2 linked regions of the Fulvivirga ulvae genome follow. The protein of the gene in region 2 interacts with the protein of the main gene of each other region in a pairwise test. Links are inferred from orthologs where the notes say so. Each region holds a gene or a part of one and is shown on either strand. Other genes may lie near its edges. The genes, in order: ftsZ and rlmN.

What was found.
Region 1: the proteins of rlmN (region 2) and ftsZ interact in binary tests that used the Escherichia coli proteins (3 or more experiments, as listed by UniProt). The link is inferred for Fulvivirga ulvae from one-to-one orthologs.

Annotation. Positions count from the first base shown.
Region 1 is NZ_CP089981.1:500,686-516,270, forward strand. What follows is about bases 12,027-14,993. They hold ftsZ (cell division protein FtsZ), read right to left. Parts: upstream 14,320-14,993; coding sequence 12,733-14,319; downstream 12,027-12,732. Other genes in these bases: LVD17_RS02235 (hypothetical protein), read right to left, coding at 12,027-12,247; ftsA (cell division protein FtsA), read right to left, coding at 14,363-14,993. Also shown: LVD17_RS02205 (sensor histidine kinase), read right to left, coding at 1-1,681; LVD17_RS02210 (hypothetical protein), read right to left, coding at 1,991-2,872; LVD17_RS02215 (fibronectin type III domain-containing protein), read left to right, coding at 3,130-5,823; LVD17_RS02220 (endo alpha-1,4 polygalactosaminidase), read left to right, coding at 5,939-6,997; LVD17_RS02225 (DUF4197 domain-containing protein), read left to right, coding at 7,116-7,916; LVD17_RS02230 (TonB-dependent receptor plug domain-containing protein), read left to right, coding at 8,225-10,300; more of LVD17_RS02235, read right to left, coding at 10,394-12,026; more of ftsA, read right to left, coding at 14,994-15,585. UniProt on the Escherichia coli protein: Essential cell division protein that forms a contractile ring structure (Z ring) at the future cell division site. The regulation of the ring assembly controls the timing and the location of cell division.
Region 2 is NZ_CP089981.1:3,372,838-3,388,240, forward strand. The notes cover bases 846-3,630. They hold rlmN (dual-specificity RNA methyltransferase RlmN), read right to left. Parts: upstream 2,869-3,630; coding sequence 1,822-2,868; downstream 846-1,821. Other genes in these bases: LVD17_RS14240 (rhomboid family intramembrane serine protease), read left to right, coding at 846-1,623; LVD17_RS14250 (acyl-CoA thioesterase), read right to left, coding at 2,911-3,342; LVD17_RS14255 (hypothetical protein), read left to right, coding at 3,529-3,630. Outside these bases: LVD17_RS14235 (rhomboid family intramembrane serine protease), read left to right, coding at 1-694; more of LVD17_RS14240, read left to right, coding at 700-845; more of LVD17_RS14255, read left to right, coding at 3,631-5,502; LVD17_RS14260 (DUF456 domain-containing protein), read left to right, coding at 5,702-6,175; rnhA (ribonuclease HI), read right to left, coding at 6,632-7,093; LVD17_RS14270 (MarC family protein), read right to left, coding at 7,093-7,662; LVD17_RS14275 (aminotransferase class V-fold PLP-dependent enzyme), read right to left, coding at 7,705-8,769; aroQ (type II 3-dehydroquinate dehydratase), read right to left, coding at 8,762-9,196; site-specific tyrosine recombinase XerD, read left to right, coding at 9,352-10,251; LVD17_RS14290 (DUF4407 domain-containing protein), read left to right, coding at 10,482-11,534; LVD17_RS28485 (hypothetical protein), read right to left, coding at 11,556-11,687; LVD17_RS14295 (quinone-dependent dihydroorotate dehydrogenase), read left to right, coding at 11,883-12,914; LVD17_RS14300 (FtsK/SpoIIIE family DNA translocase), read left to right, coding at 13,125-15,403.

The sequences.
Region 1 (15,585 bases), 2.9 Mb from region 2 along the record:
TAAGATTCGTAAAAACATGTTGCATGAGCATTTCGTCACAACGCAGGTTTTCCAACGTTCCCAGGTTAATTTTAATGTTATTTCTGTTAGCAATCCGTAACTGCTCATCTAATACCCTGCTGATCAATTTCTCTACATCAACAAGCGATTTAGCCACTGGTAGTCTTCCTAATTTGGAAAAGTTAAGCAAATCATCTATCAGTTGCCCCATTTTTTTTGCATTGCCTGATATCACTTTTAGCAGACGTAACCCTTCCTGATCCAAGTCCTTATCACAATCTTCAGTTAAGATCTGTACATATCCATCTATTATTCTTAACGGTGCCCTAAGGTCATGAGCTACTGAATATGAAAATGACTCCAGCTCTTTATTCAGATTATTAATCTCCTCCTCATACTTTTTTCGATCGGTTATATCAGACGATAGTACAGTGACTCCAACCACTTCGCCATCTTCATTCCTTATTGGGTTGTAACGAGTTTCAAAATAGTTACGCTCTAATTCACCATAGGTATCTACCACCGTAAGGCTGTCACCATTCATGGCAATTTCACAACTTTTTCGAGCTTTTTCCTTATCTTCCTCTACAGTAATAGAATCCAGCATTGATTCTCCTCTCCGTACAGTTGTACCGTATGCCTTATGTGTAGCTTCTGTAAAGGCACTATTGAATGTCAGATATCTGAAATTTTTATCAATTGAAAATATAAGCACATCTTTATGACTTTCTATACTAGACTCCAGAAGTACATTTGTTAATCTTACTTCATATTCGGCTTCCCTTCTCCACCTATCCTTTTCATTCAGCGAAAATGCTTCAAACCATATAAGGAAAACCAATATAACAATAAGAGCTACAACTAATATTGCAGCTCCAAACTCTACAGAAAAAGAATACTTCCAATCCAGATATAAACGGACATAACCTAAAAATCCTGGAATAATTATACCTAGCGGTATTAAGATCCTGCTAATAACCCCTCCTGCAAAGGGACTGGTTATCTCCCTCATGAAACCCCGGTCATTGTAAAAGAACAATACTGACAAGCCAAACATAAAAAAGCATATGGCCGTATGAATTGACATAGGTACATAAGCCAAAATGCCATAGAATTCTTTCACTTTATACATGTATCCAAAAATAGAAAAAAGTGCTATTAAGGACATCAATAAAGCCAGGGCCTGAAATATATACACCGCTTTCCCTTTACGCCTGGCCAGGAATATAATAATGCTCCCCAGGATGAAATTAATAGCTGTATTCGGAGCCATTCTGCTTGGCAAATTGTAATAATCGTCTGCTCTGATCTTATCGAAAAACAAAACATGGTCTATCTGAAACGAAAAGTTAAAAAGGTAACCAATTAAAAATAGCAGTGAAACAATGAAAACTGTGAAGCCAAGCCAATAGCCAGGAATCGGATACCTCCGTGTAATAAATAAGGAAGCCGTAGTAAGCATGACAAAGTTTGTGGCGGTAAGTGGATTCATAGCTGCCAGCTCCGGGATTGGCCTTTTAATAAGTTCAATGTCGAACTGCCATCCAAACAACACCAGCAAACCAATAGCCAAAACCGTCAGAATACAATAAGTGGCGGTGGTTTTTAGGGCTCCATAAAGAAAGGGTTCTCCCGATGAAGTAAAAGAAAACCTGTCTTTAAAGGAGGTAATTGATTTCATTTCAAGATACGCTTAGCCCGAACATTTTAATTTAAACTTATTTACCTTCCATGAATTGTAGCAATCATAATTACAAAGGCCGTTAAACTTTATTAGGGAAATACTCGAAAAATCTCACCAGAGCCATTCTGATCTACACTGGCAGATTCCCCTCATTATCTAAAATTATAAAATTTTAGTATAAGAAAGTAAATTTCATAATACCAAAAAACAAATTTTATTACACATGTTGCTAATGTTGATCACATAACAAACTAGAAATCAAAGACTTTATCTATCCGAACATAACCATCTCCTTCTGGCAAGTATTTATGTCTTAAAAGTCATTTGATAACGTTCCCTGGTGTAAATTGTTATCAGGATAATTGCTGCCAGAGGAAGCATGGCATGTGGTAAGCGTACAGTAAATTCAAACCACCATTGATGAAGAGAAGACCAAAAGAAGTCGGCATAAACATTGGCTGTGAGACGAGCCGTGGCGGTAAGGAAACCCCAGACAACCATATAGTACAATGCAGGTCTGGCACACAAAGGAATAAAAATAAGTACTGCAACTATAAAGTCTAAGAGGCCGGCTATAAACAGGAGGCTGTGTGCTACAGCTTCACTAACATACAGTGTATTAATCGTCATGTCTACAAATGATCCTGGTCGTGGATAGTAACCTATGGCATATAAGCCATGACAGATGAAAGTGAGTGCTACAATTACCTTGGTAGCTGTAATAAAATGAGCAAGCCTGACCTCCCGAAAAACAAGAACAAACAGCAGTATTGGGGTTGAAAACTGGATAGAATACTCGAAAAACTGACCGATGTTAAAAAACTTCTCTTTAGTATATAAAAAAGCTAGAAAGATCAATGAAAAAGCTCCTGCCAGAATTACATACCCCCAGGCCGGTTTCAGCTTATGTAAAAACACACTGATAACCGCACATAAAAGATAAAAGAGTCCATTCAGCCTGATCAAGTCCTGAATTACCGTATCTGTTGCCGGGCTTGTCACATAATCAACCCAGGAAATTGGCATGATGAACTCTATAAAACCTTTCAATAAGCTTTCATCCCATAACAAGGTTCTAAATGGTGCATCCCAAAATAAGTGCTGATATGCGCGGCTTATAAAAATCATAAAACAGATCCACTGGAATAGTTTTATGACCTGAGTTAGCTGATAGGGTCTGCCATTCATCTTTAGAAGGTTTTAGGTTGGGGGTGAAAGTAGGAAAAGATGAACAGCCTCCTGTTAAATTGAGATTACTGTTTTGTTTGCGTTTCGTTACCTGCCTCACAGCACCTAACTTCCATGAAAATACAAACTATTAATTCTCAGCGATTTGGTTATTTGGCACCATCAGACAGGTTAATCATATAGTAAAACCGCAATAAAGATCGAGTTACATCTAAGTGCGTTCTTGGGTCAACTTAAAAACCAAACCTCAATCAACTATGACCAAATTCAAATCTAAAATTTTGATCTCGGTGGTACTGCTCTTACTCAGTACACACCTATGGGCTAATACTGATAAGTATCGCCTTACTATTCGGGACAATCCGGCTACCTCTGTGGTTATTGGCTGGAACCAGGTATCGGGATCTAATCCTGTTGTCTATTATGGAAAAACAGACCATGGTACAAGCTGGACAAACTACCCGTTCAGCAGTTCCCCCAGCCGCCAGGTATCTTACCGGGGCATGAACAGTCAGTTTGTGAGACTTACAGGACTTGACCCTAACACAGCGTATTACTTTGTGATCAGGGATAGTCAGGGGACAAGCCAACGTTTTTGGTTTAAAACTGCCCCCGATGACCCAAATCAGCGACTTTCATTTATAGCAGGAGGAGACTCAAGGAACAACAGAACGCCAAGAATCAATGCTAATAAGCTGGTAGCAAAATTAAGGCCTCATGCTGTACTTTTTGGTGGTGATATGACTGCCAATGGCACAGACAGTGAATGGAGGGAATGGTTTGATGACTGGCAGTATACTATCGGCTCAGATGGCAGGATGATCCCCATCGTAGCCACAAGAGGCAATCATGAAAGCTCAAACGACATGATCTATAACCTCTTTGATACACCAAGTTCAGAAGTATACTATGCCATCACTTTTGGAGGTAACCTGATAAGAACTTACACCCTCAATACTGAAATATCTATCTCCGGTAATCAGACTACATGGCTGCAAAACGACCTTGCCGCCAATTCAAATATAACCTGGAAAATGGCCCAGTACCATAAGCCTATGAGGCCTCATGTTTCATCCAAAGCTGAAGGCAATAACCAGTATGCCAACTGGGCAGACCTGTTTTACAACAACAAAGTAAAGCTGGTGGTAGAGTGCGATGCGCATACCGTTAAAACCACCTGGCCCGTAAAACCGTCGAGTGGCAGCGGAAGCGATGAGGGCTTTATACGTGACGATACAGGAGGCACAGTGTACACAGGTGAAGGCTGTTGGGGTGCACCATTGAGAACCAACAATGACAATAAATCATGGACAAGAAACAGTGCCAGCTTCAACCAATTCAAATGGGTGTTTGTAGACCAAGCCAAAATAGAGGTTCGTACGATCAAAGTGGACAATGCAAACCAGGTTGGCCAGGTAAGTGACAACAATATTTTTACACCACCTGCCAACCTCGATATTTGGAATCCAAGCAATGGGGCTGTGGTAACAATCACTAACGACAGTAATCCTGATGGAGGTGAAGTAACCGTGAGCTCGAGAGTTAACAGCACCAACGATGACGTGGAGGAACACCAAAATGGCAGCATGTACATGAACAGTTCGGATATTGAGCTGGTATACGATGGAAGCAGAGGCAATCAATCTATTGGCTTGAGATTTCAGGGACTTAGCATTCCCCAGGGAGCAACTATTCTCAGTGCCCATGTGCAATTCACAGTAGACGAGACCAACAGTGGCAGCTCTAACCTGACTATTAAAGCGCATGATACGGATAACGCTCCGGCTTTTTCGACATCAAGCTATAACGTTTCTTCAAGACCCACCACTTCGGAGTCGGTAAATTGGTCACCATCAGCCTGGAGCAGTGTAGGGCAGGCAGGCTCATCTCAAAAAACTCCTGATCTGAAAAATATTGTGCAGGAGCTGGTAAACAGAAACGGCTGGTCTCAAAGCAGCGCTCTGGCCCTTGTCATCACCGGTACGGGGGAACGTACAGCTGAAGCATACGACGGAAGCTCTGCCAGTGCTCCGGCTATCTATGTAACCTACAGCACCGACGGCTCAGGAGATCCATCTTCACCTGAGGTACTTACCTTTGCAAAAGGCATTAGCAACGGCAATGATGACGCCGAAGAATCATCTTCAGGCTCTATGTATCTCAATAGCTCAGACCTGGAGCTGGTATATGACAGCCATATGTCGGCTGGTAATCAAAGGATTGGCCTCCGTTTTACGAATGTCACTATTCCGCAGGGGGCTACTATTGAAAAAGCCTATGTTCAGTTTACAGTAGATGAAACGGCAAATACCAGCGGTTCAAAAACAATTTATGGAGAAGCCACCGATCACTCGGGTGCCTTTACCTCAGGATCATTTAATATTTCTAACCGGCCTGTGACTTCTGCTGCAATAAGTTGGAATCCACCGGCATGGAACTCAACAGGAGCTTCCGGCACAGACCAGAGGACTTCGGACATCTCACAAATCATTCAGGAAATAGTCAACAGGAGTGGCTGGAACCCTGGCAATGCACTGTCTCTGATATTAGCCGGATCAGGAAGAAGGGTGGCAGAGAGCTACAACGGTTCCTCAGCCCAGGCTCCACTGCTGGTAATCGAATATACCAGTGAGGCCACAAATGCCCGCGTTGCTTCTGATCATACGGCTACAGACAATGAGAGCACACAAGTCAGCCCATTGCAAGATCGTGACATACCTGTATTTCCTAATCCGATAACCGACTTATTGACTATTGACTTAAGAGGTGTTGAAGAAGAAAAGATTGTTATGGAGATTTATTCCCTCAAAGGTGAAAGAGTAATGGCCAATGCTTTGATCAGCAATCAATCCAACAGGTTTAACCTGGAAGCATTACCAGCCGGAGCTTACCTTCTAAAGGTTATAACTCCTTCATCAATAGTAAAGCAGGTCAGAATTATAAAGTATTAACCCAAAAGAGCCACCATATACGCAGCATGGTGGCTCTTAATCTTCCTTAAAGAAATTTCAAACGCTATTTACATACCATTACCACCGTAGACCACGTTAGGCAGTAAAAGTTAAAATGAAAAACCAGTTCTTTCTGCCTCTTTTAATCATAACATGTGCTGCCTGTCATGATGAAGACCTACAGGCGCCGCCATCACCACTAAACATTGACTACCGACAGGAAATGCGTGATTATGTAATAGGCATAAGCCAATATTCAAAAGCCCTGCATCCGGATTTTCTCGTCATCCCCCAAAATGGCATTGAACTCGTTACTGATAACGGCGAAGAAGACGGAAGCCCTGACAGTGATTATTTAACAGCCATAGATGGCAACGGACAGGAAGACATGTTTTACGGTTATGATAATGATGATGAAGCAACACCATCAGTTGAGAGTATATACCTGATGGGTTTGCTTGATGTATCAAAAAATGCAGGCAATACAATACTTACCACGGACTATTGCTCTACCGAGGCTCATATGGATGACTCTTATACTCAGAACGAAAGTCATGGCTATATTTCGTTTGCTGCAGACCAGCGCGAGTTAGACAATATACCCTCCTATCCTATTTCAATTCATGGTGAAAATGCCGAAATAATCACCATATTAGGCGAAGCCAAAAATTTTCTTTATCTCATAAACCCCGGCGAATTCACTTCGAAAACAGCATTTATTGAAGCAGTGACATCAACAAACTACGATTTACTGATCATGGATCTATTCTTTACAGATGGTTCGGTTTTTAGTGCTTCAGAAGTTGAACAGCTAAGAAGCAAAGCCAATGGAGGGAAGAGGCTGGTGATTGCTTATATGTCTATTGGCGAAGCAGAAAACTATCGATACTACTGGAACAGTGAATGGAACACCAACAAGCCTGACTGGATGGATGCCGAAAACCCTGATTGGGCAGGGAATTATAAAGTGAGATACTGGGAGCCCGAATGGCAGAGTATAATCTACGGAAATGACGGCTCATATCTAAAAAAGATATTAGATTCCAATTTTGACGGTGTTTACCTGGATATAATTGATGCCTTTGAATATTTCGAAAATATTGGCATACTAAACACGCGATACATTAAAAGTCAGAAAGTAAGTTCAGGAAAAACACAGGTTACTTCGACGTGATTAAACTGCATAAAGAGGTACCTGAATGTAAAATCATACCTTCATTAAATGATGGGTATGGTTTTTGTTTTGCAGAATTAAAACTAACTAGAGACGCGTTATTTAAATTTCTATCTGTATGAGACATTTTTTAAAAATCTTCATTTTTTCATCTTTCTTTTTCTTCATTTCATGTGACGAGCTAGACAACGGACTCACAAACGGAGAGATTGTCGCAGGCTTAAAAGAGGCTCTGAATGTTGGGCTTGACAACTCCGTAACCACGGCATCTTCTGTAGATGGATATTTAAAGAACGAAATCATTAAGATTCTGCTTCCTCCCGAAGTTAAATCTCTACAGAATACTATTCAAACCGGATCTATTAATTTAGGTTTTACCAGTGTGCCTTATAGCACTATTCTGAATGCATATGTAGCCCTTAACCCTGACATTAACAGTGATCCTTTTGAAGAGCTTATAGTAGCTATGAATCGCGGTGCTGAAAAAGCCGCTGATAAGGCTCTGCCAATTTTTGGTGATGCCATTGTAAGTATGAGCTTTGATGACGCTTTGGGCATACTTCAGGGTTCTGATACCTCTGCAACACATTACTTCTATAGCAAGACCAATCAGGCATTGTTCAATGCTTTCCAGCCAGATGTGAAGAGTGCACTTGACCAGACTGAGGCCAATGCCATATACACGAGCATCGTAGGCTTTTTAAATTATGAGTACAATACCGGGCTGGGTACAGTTAAGGTGAGCGATTTTATCAATACATCGCTTCCCGAAACTATTGATGGCTACGCTACAGAAAAGGCCATAGATGGTTTGTTTTATCTGATTGGTAACGAAGAGACCAAGATCCGGCAAGACCCGTTCGCCTGGGGAAGCAGTATAATTGAAAAGGTCTTTGGAAGCCCCGAAGCTCAGGGATAAAAAAATATTGTAAACTAGTAAAAGCGTACCATAAAAAGTACGCTTTTTTTATCTTCGGATCATCACCACTTCCCACGTAACTACCTCTAAATGATCACCTTAAAATACCAAGCCTCATCAATCAAATATTTCCAAAAATTCCATTATATAACATAATTTATACAAAAACACCCAAAAAGAAAATTACCGGTTAATTCTTGTTTCTGAACTTTCATTATTATAAGTTTCGGGTTAAAATATTTTTTAACTTTTAGCAATTATATTTTTTTAAAGGACATCTTCCTTATCCCTAAAACACATCCCATATAATGAAAAAAATCTACTTACTTACCTTAAGTATGCTGGTTACACTATGTGTAACTGCTCAGGACATTGACAGTGCATACTTTAATATGACTTTGGAGGAGCTTATGAATATTGAAGTTACCACCGCCTCCTTACAGTCAGAATCGATGCTTAAAACACCGGTGCCTATGACGGTGGTTACCCGTGAAATGATAGACGCCATAGGAGCACGAAATATCAAAGAAGTATTAACTACCTATGTACCAGGCTTCACCGCCGTAGAAGACCACAATGAAATGAATGTCAGCATGCGCGGCATATACGCCTCTGCTCAGCAAAAAATACTTTTTATGGTAAACGGACACAGGTTAAACTCTCGGGCATACTCTATGTCCAACCCCGATTACAGCATAAGCCTGGACAAGGTCAAGCAAATTGAGGTTGTGAGAGGTCCCGGCTCTTCTATATACGGTAACGTTTCACTTACAGCAGTAGTAAACATTATCACGATCAAAGGGTCGGAGCTGGATGGCACCCAGGTAAAGGTTGCCAGTGGAAACCATGGGCAGCAATACATATCTGCTGCTGCCGGTACCGGGCTCGGCGTGGATAAGGATATCCTGGCCTGGGGCTATCATTATTCTGCCGAAGGTGAAAAAAGAGATATTAATGCGGCTGATGACTATAGCTCAGCTACAACAGAAGATGGTGTGGCATATCTCGGTGCCGTGCAGGGTGATTATGATATCGGCATTCAGGCAACCATGGGTAAATTCGACATTTTCTTTAATACGACCAAGGGAAAAATACAGCAGCCTTTCACCGATGGTGGCGGCACCGGTGAAATATATAACAAGAATGATTTTGACGACATCTTTGGCGAAGAGCCCGGCCTGGGACAGGAAATGAGGCGTGTAAAAGTGGGCTACACCAGTACTTTCTCCAAATCGGTAGATTTTAAACTTGATCTTTATGGTGATAACACAAAGGTTTTAGGACACCTGATAGCATCGCCCGTTAACCGTGTCAATTCGGTAGTAGCCTGGTGGGACCGTGACCTTGGCGGTATAGCTCAATTTACATTTCACTACCCAAAAGGGAACGTACTGATAGGCACTCAGGTAGATTGGATGAATGTATATGACAGTTTTCTGGCCACATCTGCTAATGGCACCGGCATTTTGGATACCTTTTTAGATACGGCCACACCTTTGATGGAGGAAGGAGAGGAGATCATATACTCTGGCTTTACACAATGGAAACACAACCTCACTGATAACCTTCTGGTCAATGCTGGCTTCCGCTACGACATTAAAAACCGACATGAAGGTGACAATGTGGATGCGCTTAGTCCCAGGTTGGCACTTATTTATGAGGCGAGTTCATCGCATAATGTCAGGCTTTCTTACTCCAAGTCCTTTGTAGATGCCCCTTATTGGTACCGCTACAATAGTCTCCCCTCTTATTCAGGCTCAAGGGATTTGCTGCCTGAGAACCTGCAGGCGTTGCAGTTAACGCTGGACTCAAGATTGTTATCTTCAAAAGTTTACAATAATATCAACTTCTTCTACCAGTCTCTGACTGATTTTATTTATCGTGATCCCGAGGCTGGCCCCGAAGACCCTAAATATAGAAATGCCGGGTCATTAACCAGTTGGGGAATAGAGGAGCAGGTAAGAACAAAAGTGGGTAATCTTGATATACTTGCAAATGCCACCTATCAGCATGCGATAGATGCCACGGACTACGAAGTGGATGATTCAAAAATATCGAATATCCCCTCTTTTACAGCTAATGTGATTGGTACTTATTATTTTTCAAACAGGGTATTTTTTAACGTTGGCTTAAAATATGTCTCCTCACAGTTTTCTCCAATCACCGCTCTGGGTTCGGACTCAAGTGTACCTGACAACTACACGGATGCGGCTTTTGTCATCAATACCGGACTAAATGTAAAATTCAATGACCTTGTGGTGGACCTGAGAGTAAAGAACATTGCTGATACCAAATACTATCAGGGTGGCAGTACCCGCTTTGCTTATCCTCAGGAGGGCAGATGGATTACTGCTTCTTTGCAGTATACTTTCAGGAATAACTAACTAAACGTGTTGTGCAAAAGACCTGTCGGGGGACAGGTCTTGGGGTAGAAATACAAAGTTTAAATCTCCGGTCGTGAATGACTGGAGATTTTTTTATTTCCCGATGGCTTTAATTACTCTGTCCTCTTGTATTAACACATCTCTCATGAGGAGGTTATATGGAAATGTCTTGTGCTTAGACAATTTAAACGCCTCCTGGATTTTGGTCAAGGAGTTCGCAGTCACTAGAGAAAGATTCAACTCGTAGTCCAAACCACAATCTTTAACAAAGTCGTCAGAAAAATCAGGAGCTATCAATAATGACTTTATCACTTTATGACCATTCTTTTCCGCAAGTTTCATATAAGATTTTAGCTGGCGCGAAACAGAGCTAAATTTGTTATACCCACTTTCTTTCACCGACTTACACTCCACGAGTATCAGATCATCGTTACCCATATTGAGCAGAATGTCAATTTTGTCTTTAGAGGTATTGATTTGCTTTCTTAAATCTTCATCAACCGAAAATCCAAGGTTCGAAAATATTTTCTTCGTAAGTGTTTCAAACAATATCCCAATCTCCGCCTCTTTTACTGTAATTCCATTCTCTTTTAATGTACCCAAGTCTCTATAGCCAATGCTAGAATAGTTCTCCAAATATAAATTTTCAGCATCCGTGTAATTATCAAGGATATTAACAATTACATCTCCCCGAGTCTTTATATCTCTTTTTTCACAGAATTTACAGAGTTCAGCCTCCGGTATAATCTCTAAAACATCTATAGGTTTGATATTATAATCAAGCAAATAGCTGCTTTTCATGACATTTTCATCTTGCAACTCAAACTCATCTTTCAGTAGCTTATTAACTTTTGGAATGGTCTCTCCAAGTTCAATAAGCAGTTTCTCATAACCGTCAATCGATATTCCTACTTTATCATCCCTCTCTATATCTTCAAAGTAACTAACAAGGTTTGCTAACTTATCTTCGATGGTGACTCCTTTAAGGGGTGTAACTATTCTAAGTTTATTGTCGCACAAATCATTGATGAATTTCTTCTTTTCGGTCAGAGTAACACCTTCTTTATGTATATCGTTAACCAGAACACCCGTAAATGAAATTCCCTCCTTTATTATACCCTTCATCTTACTGTCCAAGTCTTTCCGCCAGTCCATATTGTGCTTTTTACAAATCATATTAATTTGTGGCTCCCTAAGCTGGCGCAGCACCCTTCTGAAAAATTTATCAGCTACGTTTTTACCTTTAACCTTTCTTAGTACTGAAACTACCTCGTCCGCTACATAAACCATATTTGTCTTTTTGGAGTAAAATATGATTCCGAGGTTTTTGAGTTCGTTAATAATGGTATCTATATCCATCTGCTTTACAGAAACTACCATATAATTGATAAGCTTAACTTCCTCGTTTGATAACTCAAGTTCTCGGGCTAGGGTATTTAGCATTGACTGTTCATCAGAACTTACTTTACATTCCAAATTGTTTTCCAAATCATTGTTTAATGCCGTATTTACACATGCCCTGTAAATTTGGTAGTCACGCTGCCTTATCGGATCTAATTCGGATTTTTCATCGTCTATTTGTGACTGAAAAATCTTTGTGTTCTTAATTAATTGCTTTAACTCTGTATCATACAAACGCGATAACCAATCCTGTTTCATAATGCAGTTACCATCCCTTACTAAAATATCCGTAAGGATATCTATTTGAGAGGTTGCATTTAAAAATTCCTGCTTTACATATTCTGCAAATTCATCAGTAACCAGATTAAATACTTTTGAAATATTAATACTGTCCATGGCCTTTAAATCACCCCCACTAGCATCATTAAGTATCTTATCGACTTCTTTTGTATTCTTAGGTTTCTCTGCAACAATTCCATCAATGATTTTAAGGAAGGAGTTTTTCTCAAAGGAGTTAAGGTTGTCCAGTATCTTTTCAAGTTTCATAGCGTAAAGGTTTTGGGTGTTTAAGCGATTAAACAAAATACAAATGTCCATTCACAAATCCATGTAATTGCTCAAAAAACGAATTTTAGCACTAAATCACATATTCAACTTTCCAAAAGCCACATTTTACTTTCCGAAAGGTCCCTATTGATACTTTTTTTGATGCTAATGGGATAAAGAGAATGGAGTACTGTTAAATGATGCGGAGTACACAATTGCCGAGGGGTTCTCTTCAAGAGACATCCATCAGGAAGTAAAAACAATGATCTTTGATTCAAATAAAAGAACCTGGCAAAGGCCTGCCTGTCCAGAGGAAGGAACATGTTAAAGAACCTGTCTGGGAACAAGAAAAAAACCTCCCGGGCGCACCCGGGAGGTCTCACGTTTAAAAAATGGCATCACAGCACCGGCCGAAAAATTTACAACCAACAACCACTACAATTGGGAGTAAGCCGGTTCTATGCTGCTAATGCCAATCAGTAGTCTTAATCTACATTATCATGCAGAAATCTGTTGTTACCTAAAATCTGGTTATCATCATTCAGATTATACTTAGACACATGTGCTTCGGATGAATGGGGTACATTTTGCAAACGCACCTCTCTTCTTAAATAAGCGGGCACATCCAGCTTTTCTTTAAATTCATTGGCATTCATCTCAGACTTATTCAAGCCTTTCAGTTTTTGAAGTCTTTCCTGTGCTTTTTCCTGAAGCCTGTCTTTAGTACTTCGGATATCCATCATACCATCATCATTGATGTGCTGATCAGTATCATTTTCATCCATAATCTCAAACTCTTCTTCCAACTCTGAGAAAAGTCCGTCGTCTCCATCGTCATCGGTTGCATTTACCGGGCTCGTGAATGAATAACCTCTTTCCTGAGAGTTACTTGATGAATTACCATTGTTATTATTCCCGGAAGAAGGCTGATCAATTTCTCTCTTGGTTATTTCACCCTGAGTGTTATTTACTGAGTTATCGTTGGAGAACATATTGATCTGCTTATTCGCCTCAAGGTCATACACCTTTCGCTCTACCTGCTGTTGTTCCTTCTCCAGCTGCTTTTCTTTTCGTCTGTTTTCAGGCAGATAGGCCTCGTCATGGTCGAACCCCGTGGCAATTACAGTCACTCTGATGCTATCTCCCAGATCAGGATCCACACCGTGACCGAAGATCACCTCAGCATCGTCACCAGCCTGCTCCTGGATGTACTCGGTAATCTCTGTAAGCTCATCCATTTGTAATTCAGCCTGATCCCCTGAAATAATGGACAGTAATATTTTCTGAGCTCCAAGTATATCTCTGTTATCCAATAATGGAGAGGCCAATGCCTCTTCAGCAGCCTTCCTCGCTCTGTTTTCTCCTTTGGTTTCTGCTGATCCCATAACCGCGGCCCCTGCATTGTGCATTACAGTTCGCACGTCCTGAAAGTCGACGTTTACATAACCCGCAACTGTTATAATCTCCGCAATACCTTTAGCTGCTGTTGTTAATACATTGTCGGCCTGTGCAAAGGCATTGCCAATGGAGAGGTTACCATGGATCTCTCTCAGTTTGTCGTTAAGTATAACCAATACGGTGTCGCAATTCTCTTTCAGCGAATTGATCCCTATTTCAGCCTGAGTGGCTTTCTTTTTTCCTTCAAAGCCAAAAGGAGCTGTAACTATACCTACTGTAAGTATGTCCATTTCCTTGGCTATGCGGGCGATTACCGGTGCAGCACCAGTACCTGTACCCCCGCCCATTCCTGCTGTAATAAATACCATTTTGGTATCATTGCCCAACAGGTCTCTTATTTCTTCCTTGCTTTCCAATGCAGCATTTTTACCTACTTCAGGATTAGCTCCTGCTCCCAGACCTTCGGTAAGGTTAACACCTATCTGGATCTTACCCGGCACGGCGCTGGTTTTCAAAGCCTGAGAGTCGGTATTACAAACAACAAACTCTACATCTTTGATGCCTTGGTTAAACATGTGGTTAACAGCGTTACTTCCACCGCCTCCCACACCGATCACTTTGATGATCGACTTGTGGTGCTTTGGAATATCGAATTTGTATGCATTTTCAGACATAACTATTTAAAATTTAGTGGTTGCAAAAATTAATTCCGGATCGTTAATACTCGTTTTTTCCGTCTAAGTCATCAATTAACAATCCCTTTGTTTTGTTAAGTATTTTACTGAAGAAGTCACCGCTTCCGGTTTCCTTTTTCTTTGTCCCCGGCCTGTTATTGGCCGCTCTAACCTCCTTGTACCTGTTTTCCCGTTCGTCAAGGGCTCTAAAACCTGAAAGCACAAGGCCAACGGAAGTAGCAAACATAGGGCTCTTAACAGCATCCATTTTACTTCTTCCCAGGTGCTCATTAGGGTATCCGATCCGGGCATCCATCCCTGTCATATACTCTACCAGTTGCTTAAGTCCACTCAGCTGGCCACCACCACCGGTGATGACAATACCACCTGCCAGCCTGTTTTCAAAGCCAGAGGTGATGATCTCAGTATGTGCCAGCTCTATGATCTCCTCCATTCTGGCTTCAATAATATGAGCCAGGTTTTTAATGGATATTTCCTTTGGAGCCCTATTTCTGATACCAGGTATGGAAACAATCTCGTTGGGGCTGGCTTCTTCCGCAATTGCTTTACCAAATTTCGTCTTCAGCAGCTCTGCCTGGTGCTGCATCACCATGCAACCCTGCTTAATGTCTGAAGTAATGATGTTACCTCCGAAAGGTATCACCGCGGTGTGCCTTATTATGTTATCATGGAAAATAGCAATGTCAGTAGTACCACCACCGATATCGATCAGGCAAATGCCAGCTTCTTTTTCCTCATCGCTTAATACGGCCAGGCTCGAAGCCAGGGGTTCAAGGATAAGGTTTTCAATTTCCAAACCTGCACGTCTTACGCATTTGTTTATGTTATTGATGGCATTTGTCTGAGCCGTAATTACATGAAAGTCCGCCTCTAGTTTTACACCCGACATCCCTACCGGATCTTTAATACCGTCTTCATAATCTACCGTATAGTCCTGTGGCATAACATGTATAATCTCACTCCCGGGAGGAATTACGATCCTGTACATGTCATTGCTCAATCTATTTATATCTTCAATGGTGATCTCATCATCATTAGAGGTTCTTGTGATGCTGCCATGATGTATAGAGCTTCTGATGTGCTGACCGGCAATACCTACATTGACTACTCTGATATCGATGCCCGATTGATCTTCAGCCTCCCTAACCGCCTTTTCAATCGCGTTTACCGTTTTATCAATATTGGTTACTATACCGCGGATAACACCATCTGACTCCGCTTTGCCCATACCAAGAACTTCAAGCT
Region 2 (15,403 bases):
ATCACTATGGATCATTGAATCTGACAACTTTAAGCCATATCAATATTTTACCTACATGTTTGCTCATGGAGGGTTTGGGCATATCCTGTTCAATATGCTGGGATTAGTCTTTCTTGGGCCGCTGTTAGAGCAGTTCTGGGGACCAAAAAGATTCCTGATCTTTTATATGGTCACTGGTATTGGTGCAGGTGTACTATATAGTGGCATCGAATATTGGAGAACCAGCCAGCTGGAAAGTGATGTTACTTCTTATGTTATTGAACCAACTCCGGATCATTTCTCAAGATTTGCAGATGAACATGATCAATATTTCAACAGCAAAGTGTATGACTTCGCCAATGATTTTTCGAAGAACCCGGAAGATCCTTACTACATCAATCAAAGTAAAGAAATTGTTAAGGGAACCTATCAGAGTTTGCTCAATGGAAGCAGCATGCTAGGGGCATCTGGAGCTATATATGGAATATTAATGGCTTTTGGGCTCCTTTTTCCTAATACACAGCTTATGCTGCTTATACCTCCGATTCCGATTAAAGCAAAATATTTAGTATTGATTTTAGGAGGTATAGCATTATATTCGGGTTTAAATAGAGAGAGTGGTGATAATGTAGCCCATTTTGCTCACCTGGGGGGTATGATATTCGCCTTTATTATGATCAAGATCTGGCAGCAAAGCCGCGATAAATTTTATTAGTAGTTATGAATGGTGGTGGATTTTTAAGCGATTTTAAGAATGCCTTTAGCAGGCCAAACAGTGCTCATACGCAACTGATTATCATCAATGTGGTAGTTTTTCTGTTTTTGGCGGTACTTAATGTATTCTCCTCGATACTGGATTTTGAAGGGGTATTTGCTTTCGTATACAATCAATTTAGCATACCACCTGTTTTTTCAGAGTTTATAACCAGGCCCTGGACAATCATTACTTATTCTTTTTCGCACAGTTTAAGCGGCATATTTCACATCTTGTTTAATATGCTGGTATTCTACTGGTTTGCGAGGCTGATCATAGAGTATCTTGGGAGTGACAAAGTAATAAGTTTGTATGTATTGGGGGCGCTGGCTGGTGGTGTGGCCTACCTGCTTGTATATAATCTGGTGCCTTTCTATGCCAATCAGGCGCATATGTTGAGTGGTATGGTAGGGGCGTCAGCAGCAGTATATGCGGTGGTGGTTGCAGCCGCTACATTAATACCCAACTACACGTTTTTCCTGTTGTTTCTTGGACCGGTCAGGATAAAGTATATTGCAGCATTCTATATTGTATTGTCGTTTTTGGGTTCGGTAGGCACTAATGCAGGAGGTAATATTGCTCACCTTGGAGGCGCGCTGATAGGATATATATTTATCAAGCAATTACAAAAAGGTAATGACTGGGGTGCATGGGTGCTTGCTGTTATCAGGTTTTTCAAGAGCTTTTTTGTAAGACAACCCAATATAAAAGTCAGCTACAAAAAGGGGCCATCTTCCAAGTCAAAGTCAGGCTCTTCATCATCGCGCCAGTCATCATCAAAGGCATCGCAGGATGAAATAGATGAAATACTCGACAAGATATCTGAACGGGGATATGAAAGCTTAACCAAGGAGGAAAAGCAGAAGCTTTTTAACGCCAGTAAGAAATAGTTTTTGGACTGAAGTTTGACCCGGTATTAAAAATACCATTACATTAAGGACCGTCCTGCCGATGACGGCAGGAGGGAGTGATCTCTGAAGAGTACAGATATTAATTTTGGAATCCGAATACTGAGATTACTCCCACCGTTCACTGAACACTGAAACTCCCAAAGTGCTACTGCTTTTTGCCGATTGCTGACTAGACTATTAACTCTTATTAGCCAATTGTCCGCAGGCTGCGTCGATGTCCTTACCACGACTTCTTCTGACTTTGGCTACAATGCCGGCGGCTTCAAGCTTGCTTACGTATAAGTTTAGCGCATCTTCTGAGGCTTGCTGAAATTCACCATCGTCGATGGGGTTGTATTCGATCAGGTTTACTTTAGAAGGGATAATCTTGCAGAACTTTACAAGCGCATCCACATCTTTTTCCTTGTCGTTGATACCTCTCCATACTACATACTCATAAGTCACCTTGCTTTTGGTTTTGTAGTACCAGTATTTGAGTGCATCACCAAGCTCTTCAAGTGGACTTTTTTCATTGATAGGCATTACTGCTGAGCGTGTATCATTGATTGCAGAGTGCAGGGAGACGGCAAGATTGAACTTTACCTCATCATCAGCGAGTTTTTTGATCATTTTAGGTATGCCCACGGTGGATAAAGTTATCCGTCTGGGGGACATTCCCAGTCCTTCTGGTTTGGTGATCTTTTCGATGGATTCGATGACGTTGGCATAGTTCAAAAGCGGCTCGCCCATGCCCATAAACACAATATTGGTCAGCGGTCTGTTGAAAAACTGTTCGCTTTGGTCTTTGATTGCTACTACCTGATCGTATATTTCGTCGGCATTCAGGTTACGCATGCGTTTTAGCCTTGCGGTTGCGCAGAAATTACAGTCGAGGCTGCAACCTACCTGTGATGAAATACAAGCAGTAATCCTCTTTTCTGTAGGGATCAATACTGACTCTACGATCATGCCATCGTAAAGCTTTACGGCATTTTTGATGGTACCATCGCCACTGCGCTGCATCTGGTCAACCGCAATATGGTTGATCGTAAATTCTGATTTTAATTTCTCTCTGGTCGACAGCGATATATTGGTCATCTGATCAAAATCTTTGGCAGACTTTTTCCATAGCCACTCGTATACCTGTCTGGCTCTGAAAGCTTTATCTCCGATTTGTACGAAGTATTCCGTTAGCTGTTCCAGGCTAAGTTGCCGAATATCTCTTTTCTCCGCTTGCTCTATCATAAATGCAAAGATAAGTAAAATGTGACTGACACTGACAAAAGATCATGCCTGCAGGGCGTTTAGCAATGCCTCTGGAATGGTTGCTATTTTCCGTTGCTTGTAGTCCATGCAAACTATCCCGGTTTTTCCTACGGCCACTTGTCTACCTGTTTGTTTATTTTTAATACCGTAATACATATCGAAGCCATATTTGCTAAAGTCGTCAGTAGCGACTTCAATAGTTAAGCTATCTCCAAAAAATGACTCTGACTTATAAACTATGGCTACATCGCTTACAATTATCCCAACATGGTTATCCAGAGTAAGCTCATCTTTATAACCCATCGATCTCAAAAAACGGAACCGTGCTTCATGCATCAGAGTCAGGATACTGTCATTGCCTACATGTCCGCCATAGTTTAAGTCATTTACCCTGATGGAAAGTTCCGTTGTGAACAGCACCTTATCAGGAAAGTTAAGTTTGATCCTTGCCATATGCATTGTTTTGATGTGCTGCGAAGATAGATCGGGAACAACACTCCACAAAAGTGTTGATTTGATTTTATGAAAATAGCCTGAAAGCATGTAACATGGCTAATTAAGGTTGCAGGAATAGTCCTTGCAGTAATGTTAGGGAGAGTAGAGGAATTTGTAAACTATAAACTTTAAATATTTATTGCTATGAGACATTTTAACATAATGGCTACTATTTTGGCAATGGTTATGTTGTCATTTGTTGTTAGAGCCCAGGATCCTCACATAGAGGTTACGCCTAGCCCCTTGGAGGTACATGGTGACAGTGTAAAATTCACCGCAACCATCACCATGCCTAAGGATAAGGTGTTTAAGAATGAAGGTACTTTTATCATCCGGCCAGAGTTGGGTGGCACCCAGTTTGAGCCAATTAAAATTTCAACAAATGATCTTGGTACTGATCCTAATAAGAACGGATTTACAGTTACTGTAAATGGAAGCGTCTATTTTGTGGAGGATATGATAGGTAATGATCTTGAGATCGAAAGTGAGTATGCGTACAAGCAAGGTAAAAAAGAGAAAGAATTCAGCGATGTAGATGAACTGGGAAAATGCTGCATAACTACCGGAACGCTGTTTTCTACCAACGGGCAGTATGAATACATGAAATTTGACTATACACCTGCCAGATCTACCCCACGAAAAGTTGTAGCGCAAATTAATTTTCCTATTGATGTGGCAAAATTCCCTGAGGATCAATCGCGGGATCAGATCAATGTAATTGGTGAATACCTTAAAGCAAACCCGGAGGCACAGATTACGATCAGGGGTTTTGCATCACCTGAGGGGCCTGTAGATAATAACAGGAGGCTTGCCGAAGAGCGATCAGTAGTTGCTAAAGACTGGCTGGTAAGTGCTTTGAAGAGTGAGGGCTATGGACAATATATAAACCCACAATCTATTGAGGTTGAGTCTACCACGGAAGACTGGAAAGGCCTGATACAACTGGTAAGACAGTCAGATGTTGATCAGAAGAAGAAAACAGAGATACTCAATATCGTTTCCACAACACAATCTTTAAAGGATGCCGAAGACAAACTCTACAAAACCATAGGTAATTATGATGATGTAGAGAAATTTATGCGTCCGCTCAGGCGGGCAACCATAGTGGTAGCTTCGGAAAATGCTACAAGGCAAGGTTACAGCGCCGCACAGATCGACTCAGTCACCAACAAAGTAAATAAAGGAGAAATACCGCACTCTTCGCTAAAAGATATATTTAATCAGGAAGAGTATCTACAGGCTTATGTACAAAACGATGCCGAGCAGGGCAAACTAACGCTTCTGACTAGCTACATGACAGTTTACCCTTCCGATACACGTGTATATAGTGACCTCGGTGCCTTAACTGCGGTTGATTTACATAAAATTGACATTATAGGTGGTGATGATGCACTGGCCGGTGTTGGCTTTGACAGGGACAAAGTAGATGTGGATACTGAATTTGATATGGACGAAGACAAATTCAAGTTTAAATATAAATTCAAGGAAGAGGATACCACGGATCCTGAAAAAGTTAAGGTTAAAGTTAAGATGAAGGATATTGAAGAAAAACTAAAAGAAACTGAAGGTATCCTGACCCGGGCTTATGAAGCAGAGCCAACTAATTTTGTTACGCAAAATAACCTTGGTGCATTTTATCTGACTACTGGTGAATATCATAAAGCGAAAGAATACCTTACACAATCGGCCAAAATACAGGATAGTGAAGGTGTCAATTATAACCTTGGCGTGTACCATGCCCGAATGGGTAACTACGAAAAAGCCGCTGAGTATCTGAACAAAGTGAAGAATGTCGAAGGCGTAGAGTACAACCGAGGACTGGCAAGGCTGATGACCGGAGACAATGAAGGTGCCCTGAAAGATTTCCAGGATTATGCAAAGGCCAATACGGAGTATGCTATTGCCCATTATCTGACAGCAGTAGCTGCTGCGAGAACAAACAGTGAGCAGACGATGTACAAAGAACTTGAACATGCCATAAACAGGGACAGAAGATTGGCCGATGTTGCCGAAGAGGATCTTGAGTTCAGAATGTATTGGGACCATGACGAGTTTGAGGATGCCGCTGACGACGACTTTACACAGTTAGCCGAGGACGAATCAGATAATGACCAGTAAATAAAGTAATAGTGTAGTATTAGGCTGATCAGAAAATATCAGACTAATTAAGTCACACCGGGCGTTGAGAGTGTTTGGAATTAAGTGAAGACACCACGTCCGTGTGACTTATTTTTTTGATATACAGAAGTGCTCTTGTTAATTTTTATATGGGGGATACTTTTCAGGTTACAGGCTTTTGAGTTAATTTATCAACTCAATGGATGTGATTTTTATTATTATAGGAGCAATACTCATGCTGATGGGGATCATTGGCTCAATACTGCCGGTGCTCCCCGGGCCGCCATTAAGCCTGGTAGGCCTGCTTTTTCTTCAATTTCAGCAAGAACCACCCTTTACCACTAATTTTCTTTTATTCTGGACTACCATCACCATTGGCGTAGTGCTGATCGATTATTTTATTCCTGCCTATGGCACCAAGCATTTTGGTGGAAGTAAGTATGGTGTTTGGGGAACATTCATAGGTTTGGTCGTGGGGTTGTTCTTTGCTCCGTTTGGCATTATACTGGGACCCCTTCTGGGAGCACTAATCGGTGAGCTTATAGCAGGTAAAAATTCTAAACAGGCATTTAAGGCAGCCGTGGGCTCGTTTGTGGGATTTCTGTTAGGGACACTTCTGAAGCTTTGCGCCTGCCTGATGATGACCTATTATTTTGTCGATGCACTTTTATAACCTCATTCAATCCCTCTCCTTAATACACCATGAAGAAGTTAATTCCATCATATAGCATAATTGCGCAGCCAAAAGGGAGATGATTTCTCTATCTGAGGGTGCTATCAGCAAAAGGTTTAGCCTTTTGTTACTTAATCAAGGAAGAAGCAAGTCCTGAATGGGTGGAGTTTATACGGTTTGGCAGTATTACCACTGTCAATGCTTCTGAACAGTTAAGCTTTACGAAACTTTCGGAAGTTTAGTAAAGCCGCTGTTTAGTTCTGTTAAGTTTCCGGTATAAAACAGACGGCAGATGACCTGTCAGGTGACAGGTCGTGGGAGGAGGAGTTGAGGTTTTAGCAACATCAAAATCCCCTCTTGAGTGTCGAAGAGGGTATTCAGTCCAGAGAGAACCTGCCGATCGGCTGTTGCGGGGTGAGGTTGTAGACCCGCAAGCCAAAAAGCCAGGAATAATCCCTACTGGTTCTCGTATCCGGTATCGACTTTAAGGTTGGCGCCTTCAGCTGCACTTACAGCCAGCTCATCACATCTTTCGTTTTCGATGTTGCCCGCATGGCCTTTTACCCAGATAAACTTTACTTTGTGTTTTTTATACAGTGGAATGAACCGCTGCCAGAGATCGACATTGGCCTTGTTTTTAAACCCTTTCTTCTGCCATCCCCATATCCAGCCCTTTTCTACGGCGTCTACTACATATTTGGAGTCAGAATAGATCGTTACCGGCGTTCCCGCTTTTTTCAGTGCTTCGAGCCCTTTGATCACTGCCAATAGCTCCATTCTGTTGTTAGTAGTGTTTCTAAATCCTTCTGACAGCTCTTTGCGATAGGCTTTGCCATCGACTCTGGCCATTAACACAGTACCATAGCCTCCCGGGCCGGGATTGCCTTTAGCAGCACCGTCTGTGTAGATGGTGATCATTAAATAAGTATGTTTTCTTTGAAAATTTTAACAGCTATAGCCAATAATATTATACCAAATACGCGCCTTAAGATGGCGAAACCTGATTTCCCCAGCTTTTTTTCCAGCCAGTTGGTCGATTTCAACACTATAAAAACAAAAATGAGATTGATAACGATTCCTACCAGTATATTAGGTGTTTCGTATACCGCCCTGATAGAGAGAATGGTAGTAAGCGTACCTGCGCCAGCAATAAGCGGAAAAGCAAGGGGTACGATCGATCCTGCGCCATTGCTACCACCCTCATCGCGAAACAGAGTGATGCCGAGTATCATTTCCATAGCCAGTACAAACATGATAATAGCACCGGCTACTGCGAAAGAACCTATATCAAGTCCGAATAGCTTTAGGATGGACTGTCCCAGGAATAGGAAAGCTATCATCAACATCCCTGAGATTATTGTGGCTCTGCCTGAGTGTATTTTGCCTTCCTTTTTGCGAAGGTTAATCACAAAAGGCACTGATCCCAGGATGTCTATGACAGAGAAAAGAATGAGTGTAACGGAGAAGATGTCCTTGAAATTAAACATGTTGCAAAGCTATAATAAAATAGATGTATGAACAGGAGATATCTATTGTAATATATTCTTTTTTAAGAATTTTTGTAAAGCTTTCACCTCTTCTTTTTTCAGGCTCGGAAAGTTAGCGATCCTAAAAGTGGAGTCTTTTAGTTCACCATAGCCATTGCCAAGAGTTATTTCTTCTTCCTCGGCTTTTTTCTTAATTGCCTGTACATCTTCTGCTGTTCCTTCGAGTACGATCACCGTTTCTGATCTTACATTCTTATTACTTATATGCAGAGAAAAATGTTCACTTTCGGAGAAAATGGCTTCATAATTTCGCAACCTCTTCCTAAGCTTTTTTTCGATCTTGCCTATAGGCTTCCTGTTTTCCATAACACGCATAAGCAAATAGATGCCCAGTACGTTTGGGGTGTAAGGGGTTTGAAACTTTTTAATATTTTCAAGAATGAAGTTGAGGCTGTTGTAATGGCGACTCTCGCGGAGTTTTCCTGAACGCTCAATGGCTGAAGGGGAGCATATCATTATCGCGAGGCCGGCCGGCAGACCAAAGCATTTCTGTACAGAGGCGTACCAAATGTCTGCCTGGCTGAAGTCCAGGTATATGCCGGCCATAGAAGATGTTGCATCAACAGCTATCAGATGATCGGGATACTTCTTTCTCAGTTTAGCTATACGGGGTATGTTGACTTGCGTGCCGTTGGATGTTTCATTTTGTGTAATGCATATCACTCCGGTTTCAGAGGAGAGATCCATCTCTCCGGTTTTTAGTTCCTGTTCGGGGTCAAACTGGTAGCCGATAGCCTGGTACTTTAATTTCCTGGTATAGTCAAACCATTTTTTACCAAAGGCACCGTTGTAAAAATGATAACTGTTAACATCGATTAACGACTGGGCAATAATTTCCCAACACTCAGTGGCAGACGAAGTGAAAAGCACCACATAATCTTCCGGAATGTGAAGCCTTGATTTCAGCAAATCAATAGTTTCTTCACAGATTTGCATAAAAGCCTTGCTCCGGTGGTTAAGGCTAAGAATCCCCTGCTTATAAGCATCCTGTACATATTCCGGAATATTTTCGTCTACTCTGGAAGGTCCGGGGTAAAAACTAATCATTGCTGTTGCCTTTATTGATCAGGTAAGTTAGTGCCAGCAGGTACCCTTCAAGTCCAAGGCCTGAGATCATACCTATACACTCTTTGCTGATAATGCTTTTATGTCTAAACTCCTCACGAGCATAAATGTTCGAGATATGAACTTCGATAACCGGAGTAGTAACAGCCGCTATAGCGTCGGATATGGCCACCGAAGTGTGCGTATAAGCACCGGCATTGAGAATAATACCTTGATAACTAAACCCCGTCTCCTGAATTTTACCAACAATTTCACCTTCTATGTTAGATTGGAAATATTCAACATCTATATCATTGAAGTTCGATTTTAGCTGGTTGAAAAAAACTTCAAAGCTTTGGTGTCCGTAGACTTCAGGTTCCCTTTTGCCTAGCAGATTGAGATTAGGGCCGTTGATAATGATGATTTTCATTGAGTATAATTAGCTTTCAGTATTTTATCTCTGTTGTTTAAATTGGCCTAGGCCATTATTCTCCTTTGATATTTTTGATGATATTTTAGGAGTGAAGCATAAGGCCTATGCTCATTCTGAAAAAAATAATGCACCTTTATGTCGAAAATTGAATCATGAACTGGGACACCTGTATCAACCAATTTAAGAACTACCTCAAGCTTGAAAGGTCACTTTCCGAGAACTCCATCGAAGCCTATGTTCATGATATCGTAAAGCTAAAACAGTTTGTGGACTTGTCCAATTTAGAAGTTGGCCCCTTAAATATTAAAGTTGTGCACCTGCAGAACTTTCTTGAATATATCAACGAGCTGGGGATGACAGCGCATAGCCAGGCTCGCGTGTTGTCCGGGGTCAAAGCCTTTTACAAGTACCTGATGTTTGATGAGCTTATTGATAATAACCCTACAGCGTTGATCGAAGGGCCAAAGCTTGGCAGGAAGCTGCCTGACACGCTAAGCTACCACGAGATAGAGCAGCTTTTTGAAGCATTAGACCATTCCACGCCCGAAGGGCAGCGAAACAGGGCTATGCTTGAAGTGCTCTACAGCTCCGGACTGCGCGTTTCCGAGCTTATAGACCTGAGGCTGTCAAATATTTACACGGATATTGGTTTTTTAAGGATCATAGGTAAAGGTAACAAGGAACGGCTGGTGCCAGTGGGAAGGGATGCCCTGAAATACCTGAAAATATACATTGATGATGTCAGGGTACACCTCAACATTGCGTCTGGTCATGAAAACTATGCCTTCCTCAACAGGAGGGGGAAAAAGCTCACACGTGTAATGGTGTTCACGATCATTAAAAATCTGGTGAAGAAAGTCGGCATGAAGAAAACCGTAAGCCCCCATACCTTCCGTCATTCTTTTGCCACCCACCTCATAGAAGGTGGTGCCGACCTGCGTGCTGTACAGGAAATGCTCGGCCACGAGTCCATTACTACCACGGAAATATACACCCACCTCGACCGAGACTACTTGCGGCAGGTAATACAGGAGTTTCATCCGAGAAGCTGAGTTTTAGAGGTAATCGGTAGATCAGTAGGCAACCGGCAAGAGGCAGCAGGCAAATAACTCTACGAAGTAAACCAACCCTCAGCAACCAGAAAACCGTACACTTCGATGTTCAAAATAGTACACTTTACATGTCCTCGACGTAGTTCTGTGGTGTGGGGCTTGGTTTTATGCGTTGGCATATATGTTGAAGGCGTTTCGAAATAATATACTCTCAACAGCGTTTTATCTTCATGGAAAAACTTAAAGTATTTTTCTGGCGGTGCTCAGGGGCTAACCTTGCTTTGCTAAAGCGGTGCCCTACGGATTCCACCAAGTATGTTGGCATTGGAGCTACCATATTCTTTACAGGTATTTTTGCTGCTCTTGCGGGTGGTTATGCTCTTTATACGGTGATGGGCAATGTGTGGTGGTCGGCACTTTTTGGAGTGGTTTGGGGCTTGATGATCTTTAACCTGGATAGATACATTGTGTCTAGTATGAGGAAGGAAGGGCGCTGGTGGAAGGAGCTGCTGATGGCGACTCCGAGGATTTTGCTGGCGTTGTTGATTTCGCTCGTTATTGCCAAGCCATTGGAGATGAAGATCTTTGAAAATGAGATTAAAAGTGAGCTGACAGTAATGGAACAACAGTTGTTTTCGCGACAGGAAGGGGAGGTGAAAAGCAGGTTTGAGACGGACAGGCAGCAGTTGTCCGATGAGATAACGGCTTTGAAAGCGGAAATAGCAGATAAGACAGCTACCAGAGATGAGCTGCGGCGGATAGCCAGGGAGGAAGCGGATGGAACCGGAGGTACAGGCAAACGCAACCCCGGTCCCGTGTATAAAATAAAAAAGGAAAATGCAGACAGGGTGGATGCGGAGCTGTCAGAGCTAAAGGCAAAGAATAATGAACTGATAGCGCAGAAGCTTACCCGGCAGCAAAAGATAGATGAAGTGTTGAAAGGAGAAATGTTAGCCATGGAGCGGCAAAGCCTGGATGGCCCTGCGGCTCGTATGGAAGCCCTTGACCGTCTTACAAGCCAGAGTGAAGCTATATACTGGGCCAATCTTTTTGTGATACTACTTTTTATAGCTGTAGAAACCGCCCCTATTTTTGTGAAGCTTATTTCTAACCGGGGGCCTTATGATAACCTGCTGAAAATAGAAGAGCATGGTTTTGACGTGCAGCAGATAGAAGTAATGGCGGAGGTAAATGCCCTGATCAAAGAGAGAGCCAAAGACCTTTCCATGACAGAGAAGGAATTCATTATAGACAGGCTGGATGTACGGTTAAACAGATCATAACCGGACTGGAAGTGCTTCAAGTCATTTGTATTCTTCCCTAACTTCATCCGTATTGGCGTAGCATACAGGACTGCTGTTTTGCGGATGGGTATTCGCTGACTTATTACTTTTAACCGGTGTTTTATTGTCTTTATTTTTCTTTTGTTTATTCATATTCTGTGTTGACCTGTAATTCAAGATAACTGGAATTTCTTTGAATTAAAAGTGGAGGATTAAGACATTTACCTGAATTGACAGAAAAGGCGTTTTCGGATTGATCTTATTACCCTGATAAGACTGTAATGTTAAGGCCTCTAAAGAAGAAAAAAACTATATCTTTGCAGAAAATTTCCCAATCAATTGATCGCCGTGTATAAATTTCTTTTACGCCCCCTGTTTTTTAATTTTGACCCAGAAAAAATACACCATTTTACCTTCGACATGCTTAAGTCGGTTGGCAAGGTAGCCGGTATGAAAGCGCTATGGCGTAAACTTTATAGTGTTGAAGATAAAGCCCTGGAGAGACACTATTTCGGGCTTACCTTCAAAAACCCGGTAGGCCTGGCCGCAGGCTTTGATAAAGATGCGAAATTGATCGATGAATTGGATTGCTTTGGTTTTGGGTTTATAGAGATAGGCACGGTAACACCAAAGGCACAACCAGGCAATGATAAGCCGAGGCTATTCAGGCTCCCTGCTGATCAGGCCATCATCAACCGGATGGGCTTTAATAATGGTGGGGTGGAAGAGGCTCTTGGGAGATTGAAAAACAGGAAGTCTTCAGTGATTATTGGTGGCAACATCGGTAAGAATAAAGTTACTCCCAATGAAAATGCCTTTGATGATTATAAATATTGCTTTGAAACACTATTTCCCGAGGTTGACTACTTTGTGGTGAATGTAAGCTCACCCAATACCCCCAATCTTCGGGCACTTCAGGACAAGGAACCACTTACACAACTCCTGAGCGGATTGATGACACTGAACAACCAAAAAGAAAAAAAGAAGCCGATCCTCTTAAAAATTGCTCCCGACCTGACAGATAGCCAGCTTCAGGATATTGTTGATATTGTAAAGGAGGTACAGCTTGATGGGCTGATTGCCACTAATACTACCATTTCCCGAGCAGGACTGAATACCTCAAAGGAGAAAATAGAGACTATTGGTGCGGGAGGGCTGAGTGGCAGGCCACTTCGCGAAAGGTCCACCCAGATACTGAGGTTTCTGCGAAGCAAGCTTGGCAAAGACTTTCCTATCATATCAGTCGGAGGTATTATGTCTCCCGATGATGCTATCGAAAAACTACAGGCGGGCGCTTCGCTTATCCAGGTCTATACCGGGTTTATTTACGAAGGTCCTGCGCTTATTAAAAAGATCAACAAAGCTTTGTTGAGACAGTGAAATATTAAAGAGTAACAAGCTGAAATACAAAAAGAAAGGCTACTCTAAATAATTCCCTTATCCGGTCGTTCAAATACTCCGGATTTTATTAATTTTAATATATAATCTATAGTTTCAGCGCTCTTGTGATTTTGAAAATCCTGTGCACCGAATACATTTTTTGCATTGGTCGGGGCGTTATTTTTTTGTTAGATTTGTCTTTTTTAAAACATGGCCAAGAATACTTATAAATCAAACACTTTTAAGCAATCCAAAAAGGAAAAGAGTAAGAAGAAGCTGAAGATTAACTTTGGTTTTTTGAAGGATAAAAGATTCCAGCTTACTTTTGGCTTCTTCCTTTTGATCAGCTCGCTGTTTTTGTTTACAGCGTTCATTTCATACCTTTTTACAGGTAAGGCTGATCAAAGTGTGGTTGAGGCGATAGGCCAGACAGGTATGCTGCAATCAGGGCGTGAAGCTGATAACTGGCTTGGGCTTTACGGGGCATTTATTTCCCATTACTTTATATTCAGATGGTTTGGCCTGGCAGCATTCTTCACACCCCCATTACTGTTTTTAATTGGCTACAGGATAGTTTTTAAAAAGGAGATCATATCCATATACTCTACTTTTGCCTTTTGTCTCTTTTTTACACTTTGGTTAAGTATTTTACTTGGGTACCTTGTATTTAGCTCAGAGGGGGTTTCTGAGTGGGGTTTCCTTAGCGGCGGTATTGGCTATCAGCTTTCTATCATACTTGAAGGACTCATTGGCTGGGGTACACTTCTCTTGCTCATATTTTCCTTGTTGGCTTTTATTATTTATTTCTTCAATGTAACTACAATCCTGGACTTCAAAGGTAAGGTAAAGGAGGGCGTAGAGGGGCTAGAGAAGGAAGTTGCAGAAGCCAAAGGAGCATTGACTGATGATGAAAGTATTGAAGGCTACCCGGATCAAGAGGATAACTGGCCTGTAAGTGAGCAGGAAATCATAACGCCTCCGAAAGAGAATAACAACAATAAAAAGGAGATCGTATTAGAACAAAAGCCCAGGGATGAGGTGAGAAAGCCGGAATTTGAGCTTGATGTAACTATCCCCGAAAAAGAGGAACCTGCTGATGAACCGCTGTTCTCAGTGGAACAGGACACCGAAGAAGAGGAGAAGGTTTCCACACAACAGAATTATGACCCAACGCTTGACCTGAGCTCTTATAAATATCCAACGATTGATCTGCTGGATGATTTTGATTCCGGGAAGGTGCAGGTAACCAAAGAGGAACTGGAACAGAACAAGGACAAGATCATCGAGACACTGGTCAATTTTAAGATTGGTATCTCCAGTATCAAAGCTACCATAGGCCCTACCGTTACACTGTATGAAATAGTGCCCGAGGCCGGGGTGAAAATCTCCAAGATCAAAAACCTTGAAGATGATATAGCTCTCAGCCTTGCTGCTTTGGGAATCAGGATTATCGCACCTATTCCGGGTAAGGGTACTATAGGTATCGAGGTGCCAAATAAGAACAGAGAGATGGTTGGTATAAAATCAGTACTGTCGACTGAGAAGTTTATGCGAAGCGACAAGGAGCTGCCTGTTGCTTTGGGTAAGACCATTTCAAACGAAGTACACGTGATTGACCTGGCCAAAATGCCTCACCTCCTGATGGCCGGAGCTACCGGGCAAGGTAAGTCAGTCGGGCTCAACGTGCTTCTGACTTCACTTCTGTACAAAAAGCATCCGTCTCAACTCAAATTTGTGCTTGTTGACCCTAAAAAAGTGGAACTAACACTTTTTAATAAAATAGAGAGACACTTTCTGGCTATGCTGCCTAATAGTGCTGAAGCTATAATCACCGATACCAAGAAGGTGGTGCACACATTGAACTCTTTGTGTATTGAAATGGATAACCGTTATGATCTTCTTAAAGAGGGTGGTGCTCGGAACCTTAAGGAATACAATGCTAAATTTATTAACAGAAAACTGAATCCTGAAAAGGGGCACCGATTTCTTCCATATATTGTTCTCGTAATTGATGAGCTCGCAGATTTAATGATGACAGCAGGCAAGGAGGTAGAGACGCCGATAGCCAGGCTTGCACAGTTGGCAAGGGCCATAGGCATTCACCTGGTAGTAGCTACTCAAAGACCTTCAGTAAATGTAATTACAGGTATTATTAAAGCTAATTTTCCAGCAAGGCTATCATTCCGGGTAACATCAAAGATCGATTCCAGAACTATTCTTGATACAGGTGGGGCAGATCAGTTGATCGGACAGGGAGACATGTTACTGTCATTGGGCTCCGACATTATTCGTTTGCAGTGCGCATTTGTAGATACGCATGAGGTGGAAAGTATTTGTGAGTATATCGGAGCGCAGAGAGGCTATGAGTCAGCCTATATGCTGCCCGAGTTTGAAGGAGATGATGATAGCTCCGGGGTAGGGGAAGTAGACCTGTCAGATCGTGATGCACTTTTCGATGATGCGGCCAGGCTTATTGTCATGCACCAGCA